3 regions of the Clostridium saccharobutylicum DSM 13864 genome follow, and region 2 is predicted to be linked to each of the others. Evidence: predicted binding sites of a transcription regulator. Region 2 holds the regulator's gene; each other region holds the start of a gene.
The links. The regulator Rex, encoded in region 2, represses fermentation and respiration genes when NADH is low (regulators of the CRP and FNR family bind a similar motif). The targets are predictions, from matches to a motif close to ATTGTTAANNNNTTAACAAT.
Positions count from the first base shown of each region.

Region 1: a site for Rex is predicted at 3,551-3,570, ahead of CLSA_RS18550 (DUF1002 domain-containing protein). Genes of this name have one in related genera too.
Region 3: a site for Rex is predicted at 3,701-3,720, ahead of CLSA_RS02475 (acetyl-CoA C-acetyltransferase). Genes of this name have one in related genera too.

Region 1 covers NC_022571.1:4,261,442-4,267,131, reverse strand. Annotated here, with positions in the region: gene CLSA_RS18565 (alpha/beta fold hydrolase) at 1-990, shown strand, start outside; gene CLSA_RS18560 (hypothetical protein) at 1,130-1,618, opposite strand; gene CLSA_RS23230 (hypothetical protein) at 1,855-2,115, shown strand; gene CLSA_RS23225 (hypothetical protein) at 2,227-2,391, shown strand; gene CLSA_RS18550 (DUF1002 domain-containing protein) at 2,417-3,319, opposite strand; gene CLSA_RS18545 (alpha-amylase family glycosyl hydrolase) at 3,931-5,271, shown strand; gene pulA (type I pullulanase) at 5,602-5,690, shown strand, end outside.
Region 2 covers NC_022571.1:375,505-381,194, reverse strand. Annotated here, with positions in the region: gene CLSA_RS01745 (electron transfer flavoprotein subunit beta/FixA family protein) at 1-514, opposite strand, end outside; gene CLSA_RS01740 (acyl-CoA dehydrogenase) at 528-1,667, opposite strand; gene CLSA_RS01735 (short-chain-enoyl-CoA hydratase) at 1,749-2,534, opposite strand; gene CLSA_RS01730 (redox-sensing transcriptional repressor Rex) at 3,057-3,692, opposite strand; gene CLSA_RS01725 (manganese efflux pump MntP) at 3,980-4,552, opposite strand; gene CLSA_RS01720 (zinc dependent phospholipase C family protein) at 4,953-5,534, opposite strand.
Region 3 covers NC_022571.1:527,065-532,754, forward strand. Annotated here, with positions in the region: gene CLSA_RS02450 (L-threonylcarbamoyladenylate synthase) at 1-144, shown strand, start outside; gene rpiB (ribose 5-phosphate isomerase B) at 165-614, shown strand; gene upp (uracil phosphoribosyltransferase) at 824-1,453, shown strand; gene CLSA_RS02465 (deaminase) at 1,594-2,088, shown strand; gene wecB (non-hydrolyzing UDP-N-acetylglucosamine 2-epimerase) at 2,162-3,313, shown strand; gene CLSA_RS02475 (acetyl-CoA C-acetyltransferase) at 3,819-5,000, shown strand.

The DNA.
Region 1 (5,690 bases), 1.2 Mb from region 2:
GATTTTAAAATTAAGAATGTGGAAAAATACATTTCCCATAGTAAATATAAAGAAGATATGATTAACAAAGTTGAACCATACTTAAAGAAAAAATTAGAGAATGGGTATATTATAGGAGAGAAAGGCTTAAAATTATATTACGAAAAGTTTATATGTGAAAATGCAAAAGCGAACATAGTTATTTGTCATGGATTTGGAGAATGTACTGAGAAATATTATGAATTAATATATTATTTTATTAATGAAGGATATTCAGTTTTTATTATAGAACACAGGGGAAATGCTAGATCACAAAGATTAGGAATAGATGATTATCAGATTAGCGTTGATAAATTTTCTTACTACATTGAAGATTTTAAAAAATTTATTGATGAGGTAGTTATTCCGAATGGAAATGATAAGAAGTTGTTATTATTTGCTCATTCTATGGGTGGAGCAATAGGAACTATGTTTTTGGAAAGATATCAGGAATATTTTTCGGGAGCTGTTTTAAGTGCACCAATGCATGAAATAAATACAGGAAAAGTACCTAAGTTTGTAGCTACATCTATAGCTAGAATAATGAAACTTTGCGGACGGGGTAATCAATATTTACCTGGTCAAGAAACTTATAATGGTGAGAAGAGAGTTTCAGCCAGATCTACAAGTTGTAAGGAAAGATATGAATACCAATTTAATAAAGTTAAGAATACTAAATCATATCAAACTGGTGGATCATCTGCTGGATGGTATCTTGAAGGAGCAAAGGTAACAAAAGAGATGGTAAAGAAAAAGAATGCTTCAAAAGTAAAGATACCAATACTGTTATTTCAAGCAGAATATGATACACATGTAATGCCAAGAGGACATTATAAATTTGCAGGCTATGCTAAAAACTGTAGAGTAATATATATAAAGGGATCTAAGCATGAACCTTATTTTGAAATAGATAAAATAGCTTTTGCATTTATTGAAAGAGTACTATCTTTTTATAGTGAAATAATTAATTAGAATATTTTCAGGTGTTTAAATTATGATAATATATTTAAAAGAAGATAATGACGTTAATTTATAATATTGTTTTTATTATATTAGTTTTCAATTTGTAGTATAATTAACCACCTGCATGGACAGGTGGTTTCTTTCATATTTATCTTAGAAATTCTTTGAAGATATCTTTACTTGAAAGGTTACCATCAATTATATTTTTATATTCATTTAATTTTGCCTCTTCTTCATCAGTTAATTTAGATCCAGAGTGTTTCTTTTCCATTAAGCATTTAAAACTTTTATATTTTTCATTTCCTAATTTGCCTTTAATTATAGAATCCACAATCGAATGTAAAGACTCCATTTGTTCTTTTGTGAGTTTAGTACCTTTTTCTTTACACTCTTTAAGTTCTTTTAATTGCTTTTTTTGTTCAGATGAAAGATATTTAGAATTTTGACTACTAAATATATCAAGTTTTTTCTCATTCTTATTTTTATCAGATTTATCCTTGTCAGCAATGTAAGTTGAATCTTCTAAATCGGTTGTAGCGCTAAAAAGCGTATAGGCTACTGCCTTTTTGGGGATAAAAGACATGCAACTAAGAACAGCTAAAGAAGTTGCTATAAGTTTTATGTTTTTTTTATTCATTGTCATACCTCCGTAGATGTTTGATTTCAATAATAGTATGTCAAAAAATAAAAAAATTATTAATAAAATGAAAAGTAATTGTAAAAGATATGATATAGATAAACAATTTATGATTTAAACTTAGGTGTTAATTTACCGAAAGCAAGCGGAATCTTTTACTCGATTGTTATAGAATATTGCTATGGATTTCTAACAGTAAGAGTTGTTCCATTCTTGCATGTTCCCAAGGCAAGCTTGTGACAAGCAAGAATGGAACAACTTTTACTGAAGAAATATCTATACCAATATTCCAAATGCAATGCGGTGCAAAAGATTCCACTTACTTTCTAGTTTTGAATATATTTCAGAATTTAAGTTTAAGTGATAAATTGTTTATACATGGAAAAAAATTATTGGCTGAAAAATCAATATATGGTAAATATTTTAGTAAAAATATAAGTTCTAAATTTTATTATCCATATATAACAATAAAATTATTAAATTTTTATAGAATCTAAGGATATCAATAAGTGTAAAAATTTTCTAAAATATGAACTACACTTAAACTTTGAAATATACTCTATACTAGAAAGAAGCTGTATCCTTTTTCGGAGTGTTGCATTTATAATTTGGCTGTAATCATTTCTTCAGTAGAAGTTGTCCTATTCTTGCTTGAGGAGCAGGCAGGAATGGGTGTAACTTCTGCTGATAGAAATCCACAGCCAAGTTATATAGCAACCGAGAAAAAGAATACAGCTTCTTTCGGTAGGTTACATCATAATTCTAAGTCATAAATCTTTTATCTATATTTATAAATTATTACTTATCATTAGAATTACTTGTAAATAAGGAACCTATTGAATGGAAGAAACCTGAAAAAAGATCCCCTAATTTATCAAAAAAGCCTTTTGCTTCAGCGCTACTTAGCTTATCTTTTAATTGATTAGTAACATCATTTAACTGATCTTTAATACTATTATAGTTAATATCTAATTGATTAATTTTATTCATTACAGATTTAATTTTTGCTATATCATCATCGGTTAATTTTGTCTTATATGGTTCTGCATCTTTATCAACCAGCTTATTTAAATCTGAATCAGTTTTAGGCTTTTCTTTTACTACATCTTTCTTTATGTTATTCATTAAGTTGGCGGCATCGTTTTGACCTATTTTATCTCCTAGATCTCCTGTAACAACAAGTTCTTCATTAGCAGCCTGTTTTGCGTTTTCATCAATTTTTTTACCAGAACTACTATTTTCAAATCCTTTTAATATACCAGTAAGAGCAGCAGTTCCAGATACTTTGAAAGGTGCAGATGCTTTTACATTTGCATTTTGAATACCAGCTGTAATTAAAGCGTTTTTAATCATTCCATCAGTAACCCAAGTAAGATTATTAGTGGTTATATTTAATCCACCTTTATCTGTAGGTTCTACATAAGAACAAGATATTGATTTATTACCTAATTGAGATTCTGTAGCAACTTGTCCTAAATATTTATGTTCTTCTGCTGAGGTAACTTCTAGTATGTTTGCATCATTTTTTGTTACTTCAAAATATTTTAACATTTCATTTTTTTGTTGTTCACTTAAATCAGCACCAATGGTTACAGATTTAAATGAATCAGCGTGAGCGATTGAACTTGGCATGGAAGTAACTAAAACACCTAATGATAAAAACGCTATACAAGTTTTACCTATAAGTTGTTTAAATTTCATAATTGTCAGTCTCCTTTATTTTGTGTAAGTATGTTTGTAAAGAAAATTAAAGTATTATTACATTGACATTATATCATATAAATAAGTAATTTCTAGTTTTTGTTATATTACGTTTATATTAATAATTTTATATATTTCTTTTGAAATAAAAATGAGAAAAGTTTTAAATATATTTTAAATGAACTAAAAGTTATATATAATTGTAATATGTTTATGTATTAATTTTCATAAAATGTTATTAATATGTTAATATTGGGAAAAATATAATTTAGATGTTAATAAAATTATGAAGTGCACAATACTTTAAATATATAGAAAAAAATGGTGTATATAATAAAATCATGTACAATATTAATTAAATAATAATCAATACCATTACTACTGCATAAATTAGTATTAAGATAAATAAAGAACATCCCCAAATATTAATTTATCAATTTGATTTATTATATATTAGTTTAAGTAATTTCATAAAACATTTTATGAAATTTATATGGTATATAAAGCACAATAAAGAAGATAATAGACTGATTTTCGCTTAGTTCATGCTTGATGCAAATGGGCGTCGCATATTTAGGCTGTTAATTTTCTTAAGAAAGGGAGATGATGTTATGAATTTATGGATCAGAGATAGTGTAATATATGAATTTTATACACTTGGGTTTTGTGGGGTTTTAGAGCCAGGCAAAGTGTATGAAAAGAAGAATAGATTAACTAAAATTGAAAAGTGGATACCACACTTAAAAGAAATGAGTGTAAATACCATTTATTTTACACCAATTTTTGAATCAAGCAATCATGGATATGATACTAAAGATTATTATAAGATTGATGAGAGACTTGGAACTAATGAAGATTTTAAGAAACTATGTGAAAAACTTCATGAAAATAATATAAGAATAATATTAGATGGAGTGTTCAATCATGTGGGAAGAGAATTTTGGGCATTTAAGGATGTACAACAAAGAGGTAGAAGTTCTAAATATTGCGATTGGTTTTCAGGATTAAATTTTGGTAGTAGAAGTCCAATGGGAGATGATTTTAATTATCAAAGCTGGAATGGCTGCTATGATTTAGTAAAACTTAATTTAAGAAATCAAGAGGTTTTAGATCATTTATTAAATGCAGTAGGAAGTTGGATAGATGAATTTGATATAGATGGGTTACGATTAGATGCAGCAGATAGTATAGATTTTGAATTCTTTAAGATTTTAAGAAAATATGTAGATAGTAAAAAGAAAGAATTTTGGTTAATGGGTGAAGTAATTCATGGTGATTATACAAGATGGGCAAATACAGAGATGTTAGATTCTACTACAAATTATGAATGTTATAAAGGCATTTATTCAAGCCATAATGATAAAAATTATTTTGAAATAGCATACTCATTAAATAGATTATTCGGTAATGGTGGAATTTATAAGAATCTATATCTTTATAATTTTGTAGATAATCATGATGTTAATAGATTGGCAAGTACGTTAAAATTGCCAGAATATATATATAATGTTTATACATTATTGTATACAATGCCAGGAGTACCAAGCATTTATTATGGTAGTGAATATGGTATTAAGGCGGTTAAAGGAAATGGAACAGATTTACCTTTAAGGCCAGAATTAGACCTTGGAAAAATAGATTCAGCAAATGAAAAATTGTTTAAGTTAATTAAGAAGTTGGGTAATATCAGAATGGAAAGTGAAACTTTAAAATATGGAAGTTATGAGCAGGTTTTAGTCAAAAATGAACAACTTGTATTTTCTAGAATGTACAAACAGGATAAAGTTTATATACTTTTGAATTTATCTGATAAAAATAGTAATTTAGAGTTTGAACTACCTTTTAATCAAGGAATAGATTTACTAGATGACAATAAAACTATAATTAATGGTGGAAGAATAAGTATAACAGTACCATCATTCTCAGCTAAGATAATAAAAAAACTTAAATAAGGCACATTCAAAAAAACAAGTTCATTTGCTTGCCTATTTTTCATCAGAGGAAGCTCGACTCGCATACGCTCACTGAGTAAGCGAGTCACACAAAATCCATTTGGAATTGAGGTTAACTCATAAATGATTTAACTAAGTTCAAGAAACCAAATCATAAATTTGGACTTTCACTTATCTGCTAATGAGCAAATTGCCGTAATAGGCTCGCTATGATAGCAATTCATCTCCTTGTCTGATAAAAAATATCCGCAGCAAATTGGACCTGTTATTCCTGTTTTATGTGCCTAAATTAAAAATGTTTAATAAAACTAACAAAGGGGTAGTAATATAATGAATTTATTAGGTAATGATTATAATAATTATAGCGGCAAACTGGGAATGCAATATTCTAAAGAAAGCACTAAGTTCATATTATGGGC
Region 2 (5,690 bases):
ATGGAGTTTTAACTTCTACAACTTGATGTCCATCTTCTAATGCTCTATTTACTATTAATGAACTTCCTTCTACTTTAACATCTTGAACATAAGTTACTTGAGGAATATTTAAATGTTCAGCTATTTCTGGTCCTACTTGTGCAGTATCTCCATCGATTGCTTGTCTTCCTGCAAATACTATATCATAATCTAATGTTTTTATTACTCCAGCTAATGCCTTTGAAGTAGCTAAAGTATCTGCTCCTCCAAGTGCTCTATCTGTTAAAAGGATAGCTTCATCAGCTCCCATACAAAGTGCTTCTCTTAAAGTCGCTTTAGCCATTGGAAGACCCATGCTAATAACTGTAACTTTTGCACCCATAGTCTCTTTTAATTGTAATGCTCCTTCTAATGCATGCTTATCCTCTGGATTCATAATTGATGGAACACCATCTCTAATTAATGTACCAGTCTTAGGATCTATTTTTACTGCTGTAGTATCTGGAACCTGTTTTACACAAACTACTATATTCATTATAAAATCCTCCCTATCTTAAAATGCTTCCTGCGATAACCATCTTTTGAACTTCTGAAGTTCCTTCATAGATTTCAGTTATCTTAGCATCTCTCATCATTCTTTCTACTGGGTATTCCTTAGTGTAACCATATCCACCAAAGATTTGTACTGCCTTAGTTGTAACTTCCATTGCAACGTCTGCTGCAAACAACTTAGCTCTAGCCGCATCAACTGAATAAGGTTGACCTGCTTGTTTCTTACATGCTGCTTTATATACTAAATGCTTAGCAGCTTCTATCTTAACGTCCATTTCAGCAATATACCATTGTAATCCTTGGAATGCTGAAAGTGGTTTTCCGAATTGTTTTCTTTCTTTCATATAGTTAACTGCTTCTTCAAAAGCTCCTTCTGCAATACCTAAAGCTTGAGCAGCTATACCAATTCTTCCTCCATCAAGAGTCTTCATTGCTATACCAAATCCTTTACCTTCTTTACCAAGTAAGTTTTCTTTTGGCACTATACAGTTTTCCATAACTAATTCAGTAGTTGAAGATGCTCTGATACCCATCTTGTTTTCTAATTTTCCTACTGAGAATCCTGGGAATGATTTTTCTACTACAAATGCAGAAATACCTCTAGTTCCTTGGCTCTTATCAGTCATAGCAAAAATTATGAAAGTTTCAGCAACTCCACCATTTGTTATGAATATTTTTGAACCATTTAATACATAATGATCTCCTTCTAATGTTGCTGTTGTTTGTTGTCCAGCAGCATCTGTACCAGCACCTGGTTCAGTTAAACCAAAAGCACCAATTTTCTTCCCGCTACAAAGATCTGCTAAATATTTTTCTTTTTGAGCTGGAGTACCATGTTCATTAATTACTGATGCACATAATGATGTATGTGCTGAAAGTATAACACCTGTAGTACCACACACTTTTGATAATTCTTCTACAGCTATTATATAAGAAAGAACATCTCCGCCAGCTCCTCCTACTTCTTTAGAAAATGGAATACCCATCATTCCTAATTCAGCCATTTTTTTAACATTTTCCATTGGAAATTGTTCTGTTTCGTCGATTTCAGCAGCTATTGGTTTAACTTCATTTACTGCAAATTCTCTAACCATTTGTTGTACTAATTCTTGTTCTCTAGTTAACTTAAAATTCATTAAATTACCCTCCTTGTTAATTAAACCTATTGATAAACAAAACTATATAAATCCCTAATAGATTTTTAAACTTAATTTAAATTATTTATTTTGGAAATTCTTTTCTGTTCTTCTTTCTAAGAATGCAGTCATTCCTTCAGTTTGATCTTCTGTTGCAAAACACTTACCAAAGTCTTCTGCTTCTATTAAAATTGCTGCATCTATATCAACTTGCATACCTCTGTTGATAGCATCCTTACAATACTTAACTGCCTTTGGAGCATTAGCCATAATCTTATTAGCCATTGCTTTTGCTTCATCCATTAAGTTTTCTAATGGAACTATCTTATTTACTAAACCTATTCTATAAGCTTCTTCAGCTTTAATAATATCGCAAGTATAAATCATTTCCTTAGCTTTACCAAGACCAACTATTCTAGCTAATCTTTGAGTTCCACCAAATCCAGGAGTTATTCCAAGACCAGCTTCTGGTTGACCAAACTTAGCCTTTTCTGAAGCTATTCTTATATCACATGACATAGCAAGTTCACATCCACCACCAAGAGCGAATCCTGATATAGCTGCTATAACTGGCTTATCCAATTTTTCTAATCTTCTGAATACATTATTTCCTAATATTCCGAATTCTTTACCTTGTTGTTCATTAAGATCTTTCATTTCTGAAATATCTGCTCCTGCAACAAAAGATTTTTCTCCAGCACCTGTTAAGATAACAGAATATACATTGCTGTCTTTTTCTAGATCTTCTATAACAGTATCTAAATCTTTTAATGTTTCTGAATTTAATGCATTTAAAGCCTTTGGTCTATTGATTGTAACAATAGCTAAATGTCCTTCTTTTTCAAGAATCACATTTTTTAATTCCATATTAAGATCCTCCCTTAAACTTGCTTATTTATTTTTTTAATTTTCTTACTATTTCAAACATTTTTTAATTCATTTGTTAATATTATAACAAATGAATCTAAAAATAATGAAGCATCTTGCTTCAATTAAAATTATAATACTTACTTTAATTATTTGCAATAAAATATTGTGCATTATTATAATATTTTACCTAAATTTTATACTAATTTAAGTAATTCATTTAATTTTAAACATTTAAAAAGCAATCTTAAATCATTTTATTTCTTATTCGTAACAATAAAGCATATTGCTATAACAGAACATATTTATCTATATCTTTAAAAGAGATAATAATAACTAAATTATCTTATCTTAAATCTTTTTCATAAATATTATTTAAAATAGGTGATAATATATTATTTAAAATAATATATTATCACCTATTTATATGCAAATATAATATATGCATAATCTAATCTGTATATGCATACCACAATACGTTAAATTTTAACAGTATTTTTAAAATTATTGTTAAAATATTCTCTAAGAATCACTTTCATTTAATAAATAAATTAAAGTCAATAAGCTTTCACTTAAATGTACATTTTCCACTTTAACATTTTGTGGAACTATTAAATCAACAGGAGCAAAGTTCCAAATTGCTCTTACTCCACCCTTAATTAATTCATCTGCAACATTTTGGGCATTCTTTCTAGGTACACAAATTATGCCTATATCAATCTTTTGTGATTGTAAAGTTGCTTCCATTTCATCGATATCTTTTATCTCTACATCTCTAATTTTCATACCAATCAACTTAGGATTTGCATCAAATATACATGTTATTTTAAAACCTAAATTTTCAAATCTAGAGTAATTTGAAACTGCTTGACCTATGTTTCCTGCTCCTACTAAAGCTGCTTCATAACCTCTATCTAGCCCTAATATTGTACTAATTTGGCTATACAGTTCTTTTACATTGTATCCATATCCTTGTTGACCAAAATCACCAAAGCAATTTAAATCTTGACGAATTTGAGATGCAGTGAATCCTATTTTCTCACCTAATTCCTTAGATGAAATCCTATCTACATCATTGCTCATAAGTTCACCAAGATATCTGTAATATTTCGGCAATCTTTTAATAACTGCCATAGATATATTTTTGTTTTTCTCCATTCTACTTCTCCTTATTACAATTAGTATTTTTTTTAACAATCTCATAATTATTATATAAATTTATTTCTGTATGATTCTCAAATTTCAATAATTTTATTTTAGCATAAAATTTATAAATTATTAAATTAATAAATATTTACTTTATTGGTCCCCATTAGTTTAATTTCTAATGCAAAATAAAATCTTATAAATATAAATTTTGTTTAGAAACAATATAAATTAACCTTAAATTGTTATACATTATGATTCTATCATATTTTTATGTACGTATGTCAAACTTATTCAAATTATTTAGCGAATAAACCTAAATGTTCGACTAAAATTTCAAGTCCTATGAATATTAAAATTGCTCCACCAACAATGCTAGACTTATTTGTTAATTTATTTCCCAATACTTTACCAATATATACAGCTATTATACTTAAAATAAATGTAACTACTCCTATTATTGTAATAGACTTTATTATATTTATTCCTAAAAACGCAAAAGTAACTCCAACTGCTAATGCATCAATACTTGTAGCTATAGCTAAAAGTAAAAACTTTTTATTAGAATGTACATCTTCAAATTCATTATCCTCTTCTCCTTTTAGACCGTCAAATATCATTTTTCCACCAATTACCGTAAGTAAAACAAAAGCAATCCAATGATCTACACTTTGTATATATTTAGTAAATTTAACTCCTAATATCCATCCTATTAGTGGCATTAATGCTTGAAATCCTCCAAAGTACATACCAGCTTTTAAAGCTATCTTACTTCTATCATCTTTGGATATTTTAAATCCTGTAGTTAAAGATACTGCAAAAGCATCCATAGATAACCCAATAGCTGTTAATATAAGTGATAAAACAGACATCCTTCTCATCCTCATTTCATTCTTTTATATAATCTAAATTTGTATTATTTTAAACATATTTTTTTAGTATACTTATTGTTTTTTTTGATGTCAACTTCTTTTAAAGTATTCGTAATTTTAGAATAAATATTCTCTGTCCAATTATTATCTACTATTCATTTATCTTACATTTAACTGATTATTTTATATAATTAACGCATATACTATAAAATATACTTAATATCTAACTAAGAAAAGGTACCCCCAATTCTGAAAACTTAAACAATTCCTTTCAATAAATTATTACTTACTCGTAAATTACTAATTATTGAAACATAAAAAAACTCGCCTTGAACTAAAAGACGAGTTTTCTGTATTAAGGCATAATCAAAAAATAACAAGTCAATATGCCTAATAAAAATCAAATTGCTCTATTCACTTTATTTTCATTAGAAAATACATTATCTAAAATCATATTTAACACACTATCGCAAATATAATACGAAAAAGTTAAATCATTTTTATAATCAAGCATTCCATCATACTGTTTTTGTAACTGAATTATAAATTCTTTTATATTCTGTGGCTTAACATTTGTATTTATAATACCAATCGGCTTGAATTTCTTAGTTAACTTTGCTAGCCTTTGTTCATACATCATGTGATGCTTCACTGCACTAGTACTCTTGAACTCCCATCTATAATAATGTGGTGCACAAAAATAATCACATAAGAAGTGACAAATCACACCAAGTTCCTCACTAAATCTTCCAATAGTAATTTTGTAATAAACGTCTTCTAATGTCAATGATGATAAATATATTATTTTATCAACTACCATATCTATACTTTCATTAAAATAATGTTTCATAAAAGTATATTTAGGAACACAATCTGGTTTTATATTTCCCCATATAAATCTCTTATTGTTAATTAAATAAATACTCTTTGTATTAGCATATTTTATAATATTCTCACCCATAATTCTGTGAGTATTCATCATCAAAGCGTGACCACATCCTCTACACTTATTTTTCTAAACTCTCATATAAAACAATACTCTTAATTTTAAATATTATTTTTTATGCTCTGCTCTAATAATAATACTGCACGCTCATTTTTACAACACACTTATCTTGTATTTAATAATAATTTAAAA
Region 3 (5,690 bases), 150 kb from region 2:
AAGAATTTGTTTGAAGCTTTAAGAAAATGTGATGATTTAGGTGCAGACTTAATTTTAGCAGAAGGCTATGAACAAAAAGGTGTAGGGGTAGCTATTATGAATAGATTAAATAAAGCTGCTGGTTTTGATATTATTGAAGTATAACTTAGGGAGGATGATTTATAATGAAAATTGCAATTGGATGCGACCATGGTGGATTCGAATTAAAAAATGAAATTATTAAATTCTTACAAAGTGAAAAATATGAAGTAAAGGATTTTGGAACATATTCAACAGATTCTTGTGACTATCCTGATATTGCATTTCCGGTAGCAGAAGCAGTAGCACAAAAAGAATTTGAATTTGGCATATTAATATGCGGTACTGGAATAGGAATTGGCATAGCTGCAAATAAAGTTCCAGGAATTAGAGCAGCTTTGTGTTCAGATACTTTTAGTGCACATGCAACAAGAGAACATAATAATGCAAATATATTAACTATGGGACAAAGAGTTGTTGGAACAGGTCTTGCATTAGATATTGTAAATACTTTCTTATCATCTAAATTTGAAGGCGATAGACATCAAAAGAGAATAGATAAAATATCTGAAATTGAAAAGAAGTATAGTAAATAAAATTAAAGTATGTACTATTAATTTAAATTGTAATATATATGATGAGGATTTTTTATAATTTAAAGTTAAAACTAGCAATTACAATAAAAAATATATTTTGATTAATTTTATATAATATATTAATGTAACTGAATAAATAACTTAATTATGAAAATTCCTCGTATATAATAAAAAATAAAAGATAATATAAGTTTTGGAGGAATAATGAAATGAGTAAAGTAACAGAAATAAATCACCCGCTAATATTACATAAACTTGCATTTTTAAGAAATGAGAAAACAGGTTCAAAGGATTTTAGAAAATTAGTTGAAGAAATTTCTATGTTAATGGCTTATGAAGTAACTAGAGACTTAAGTATGGAAGAAGTAGAAGTAAAAACTCCAGTTGCTGTAACTAAGTGTAAAATGCTTGCAGGTAAGAAGATCGCTGTAGTACCTATATTAAGAGCTGGACTTGGAATGGTAGATGGTGTACTTAATTTAATTCCAGCAGCAAAAGTTGGTCATATTGGGCTATACAGAGATGAGAAAACACTTCAACCAGTAGAATATTTCTGTAAATTACCACAAGATATCGCAGAAAGAGACATAATAGTTGTAGATCCAATGCTTGCAACAGGGGGATCGTCTATAGATGCATTAACAATGCTTAAAAATAGAGGAGCTAAGAGTTTAAAGTTAATGTGCTTAGTAGGAGCTCCAGAAGGAATAGAAGCTATACAAAAAGCTCATCCAGATGTTGATATTTATTTAGCTTCAATAGATGAAAAGTTAAATGAAGACGGATATATAGTACCAGGACTTGGTGATGCTGGGGATAGATTATTTGGGACTAAATAATCTGATGCAAGAATAAATGATGAATAATGAATGATGAAATCTCCTTTGGAGATTTCTTGAATTATATATTTTCTTAGGAATTATGAAGTGATTTCAACCTCAAATCATTAATTATTCATCAATTAATGTGGAGTGTAAAAATGGAGAGACGTGATAAACATAATTATTATTTAGATATTGCTGAAACAGTTTTAGAAAGAGGAACTTGTTTAAGAAGAAATTATGGATCAATAATAGTTAAGAATGATGAAATTATTTCAACAGGATATACAGGAGCACCTAGAGGAAGAAAAAATTGTATAGATTTAAATACTTGTATAAGAGAAAAACTTCAAGTACCAAGAGGTACACATTATGAACTTTGCAGGAGTGTACATAGTGAAGCTAATGCTATTATTAGTGCTTCGAGAAGGGATATGATTGGTGCAACTTTATATCTAGTAGGTAAAGATGCAAAAAGTAAGGAATATGTTAGGGATGCTAATTCATGTTCTATGTGTAAAAGATTGGTGATTAATTCGGGAATATCAAATGTAATCATAAGAGATTCGAAGGAAGAGTTTAGAGAAATACAAGTAGAATCATGGATAGAAGATGATGATTCTTTGCAAATAACAAAAGATTTTGGGTATTAAACTAGGATTTTAAATTTAACTTTTATTAGACTTTGTTATTAATCTATAATAGCTTAAATTAGGAGGAAATAAATTGAGTAAGAAGAAAATTATTACCATTTTTGGGACCAGACCAGAAGCTATAAAAATGGCACCTTTAGTTAAGGAGCTAGAAAGAAGAGAAGAAATTGAATCAAAAGTCTGTGTAACAGCTCAGCACAGAGAGATGTTAGATCAAGTTTTAGAATTATTTGATATAACACCAGACTTTGATTTAAATATAATGAAAACAAAACAAACTTTAACAGGTATTACTAATAAAGTTCTAGAAGGCTTAGAAGAAGTATTTAAAGAAGAAAAACCAGATATGATATTAGTTCACGGAGATACTACAACTACGTTTGCAGGTGCGTTAGCTGCATTCTATCAACAAATTAGAGTTGGCCATGTGGAAGCAGGACTTAGAACTTTTAATAAATATTTTCCTTTTCCAGAAGAAATGAATAGAAAATTAACTGGTGGGTTAGCAGATTTACATTTTGCTCCAACTAAGGGCTCAAAAGAAAACCTTTTGAGAGAAGGAATTAATGAAAATGATATATATATTACAGGAAATACTGTAATTGATGCCATGAAACATACTGTTGAAGAAAATTACGTTTTTGAAAATGATGAACTGAATAAGATTGACTTTAGCAAAAAGGTAATAATGATTACTGCTCATAGAAGAGAAAATTGGGGCGAAGGGATAGAAAATATTTGCAAAGCTCTAAATATTATAGTTGAACAAAATAAAGATGTAGAATTAGTATATTTAGTGCATTTAAATCCTGTTGTTAAGGATGTTGTATTTGAGAGACTTGGTGAAAAGGAAAGAATTCATTTATTATCACCATTGGATACTAAGGAAACTCATAATTTAATGAATAAATCATATATGATAATGACAGATTCAGGTGGTCTTCAAGAAGAAGCACCTCATTTAGGAAAACCAGTACTAGTATTAAGAGATGTTACTGAAAGACCAGAAGCTGTTGAAGCGGGTACTGTTAAATTAGTTGGTACTGATGTAGAAAAAATAGTAAATGAGGCTAATGAACTGTTAAGAAACGAAAATGCTTATAATAAAATGAGCAAGGCTATAAATCCATATGGAGATGGAATAGCATCAAAGAGAATAGCAGATGTTATATTAAATTATTTTGATTTATCATCAAGAACTATAGAAGAATTTAAAACTATCTAGAACTTATTGGAATAATAATACTCTTTTGTTTCGGTTTCTAAGAAATTTTGATGGATGATTCTAAAGAATAGAAGTTGTACCCAAAATTCTAGCTTCAAAGTCAAGCTTTGAACTAGCAGATTTGGAACAACTTCTATTCTAAGAAACATAGCCATCAAAATTCCTTAGAAACACTTCACAAAAGAGTATTATTATTTCTAGTAAAGATGTAAATTTAAGTTTAGTAAGTATGTATATCTATTCTAATTATTTATAAGATTAGTTTTTAGAGGTAATATTTATAGTAAAATAGTTCCCTTTCTTTCGGTTGGTTACATAATAAGTCTAAATACTAAGTTGTTTATCTATAAAGATAAAGATAAATTATGTTAAAAATTAATTGGAAACTTTGTTTAATATTTAACAATTTTCTCTTGATAAAATAACTAGAAGTGGTTATAATTAAAGTATGTTAAGGATTTAACGAATTAATATATTTATTATAAAATTTTAGGAGGTCAAATAAATGAGAGATGTAGTTATTGTAAGTGCAGTAAGAACAGCATTAGGAAGTTTTGGTGGAGCATTAAAAACAGTTCCAGCAGTAGACTTAGGAGCTTTAGTAATTAAAGAAGCTGTAAACAGAGCCGGAGTTAAACCAGAAGTAGTTGAAGAAGTTATCATGGGTAATGTAATTCAAGCAGGTCTTGGTCAAAACACTGCAAGACAAGCAGCAGTTAAATCAGGATTACCAGTTGAAGTTCCAGCTATGACAATAAATAAAGTTTGCGGATCAGGTTTAAGAGCAGTTAGTTTAGCAGCTCAAATGATTAAAGCTGGAGATGCTGACGTTGTTGTTGCAGGTGGTATGGAAAACATGTCAGCTGCTCCATATGCATTAGATAAGGCAAGATGGGGACAAAGAATGGGCGACGGTAAATTAGTTGACACAATGATAAAAGATGGATTATGGGATGCATTCAATAACTACCATATGGGAGTTACAGCTGAAAATATAGCTAAAGAATGGGGATTAACTAGAGAAGAACAAGATGAATTTTCAGCAGCATCACAACAAAAAGCTGAAGCAGCAATTAAATCAGGAAGATTTAAAGATGAAATAGTACCAGTTGTTATCCCTCAAAGAAAAGGGGAACCAAAGGTATTTGATACAGATGAATTCCCAAGATTCGGAACAACTGTAGAAACTTTAGCTAAATTAAAACCAGCATTTATAAAAGATGGTACAGTAACTGCAGGTAATGCTTCAGGAATTAATGATGGGGCAGCAGCATTTGTTGTAATGAGTGCAGAAAAAGCTCAACAACTAGGACTTAAGCCATTAGCTAAAATTCTTTCTTATGGATCAAGGGGATTAGATCCAGCTATAATGGGATACGGACCATTCCATGCAACTAAGAAAGCTTTAGAAGCAGCTAACCTAACTGTTGAAGATTTAGATTTAATCGAAGCTAATGAAGCTTTTGCAGCTCAAAGTTTAGCTGTTGCTAAAGATTTAAAATTCGATATGTCAAAAGTAAACGTAAATGGTGGAGCAATTGCTTTGGGTCATCCAGTAGGAGCATCAGGAGCAAGAATCTTAGTTACTCTTCTTCATGAAATGGAAAAGAGAGATGCTAAAAAGGGATTAGCAACACTTTGTATAGGTGGAGGAATGGGAACTGCACTTGTAGTTGAAAGAGTTTAATAGAAGTTAATATGCCTTTTTAAAGTGCTATCTTGAAGTAGTAAAAAAATTCTATTTCAAGATAGCTTCTTTTTATAAAAAGCGATTTAGAGTTTATGTATTATGGCATAGACAAATTGTATGATAAAATTTAAAATAATACATATTTTTATAGTTAAGTAAAAAAGTAAAATATATAATGCAAGATTAAGGCTTTTTATGAATTTAAGAAAACGATTTAGCTTTAGAAAAGGATAAGATTATTTAGATATTAATAAAATATAATATAGAATTAATGAAAAAGTGTTTTTGTTAATAACATTAAACCGGAGTGTAAGTACAGCAATCTTTGATTTGTATTATAAAATCAAGGAATACTGAGAATACTTTTATATGTATAGTCAGTATAAAAGTTATTAATTATGTACAGTAATGGATTATTTTATAAAAAATATTGAATTACGAACAATTTTTGTATTCATCAGTATAAAAAAGATTACAATACAAAAAATAGTATTAAAAAATAAAAAACGTTATTTTTCACCAAATTTCGTGATAATTTTAGCTTAGCATAGCAAATGTCATAATAAAAAGTTCAATAAAAATAGGATAAAGTCTGTTCTTGTTGCTGAATATTCTGAAAAATGCATGTTTAAATTTTTAAAATTTCATTATTTAAGAAAATTAGAGAAAAACTGTGAAATTGCTAAG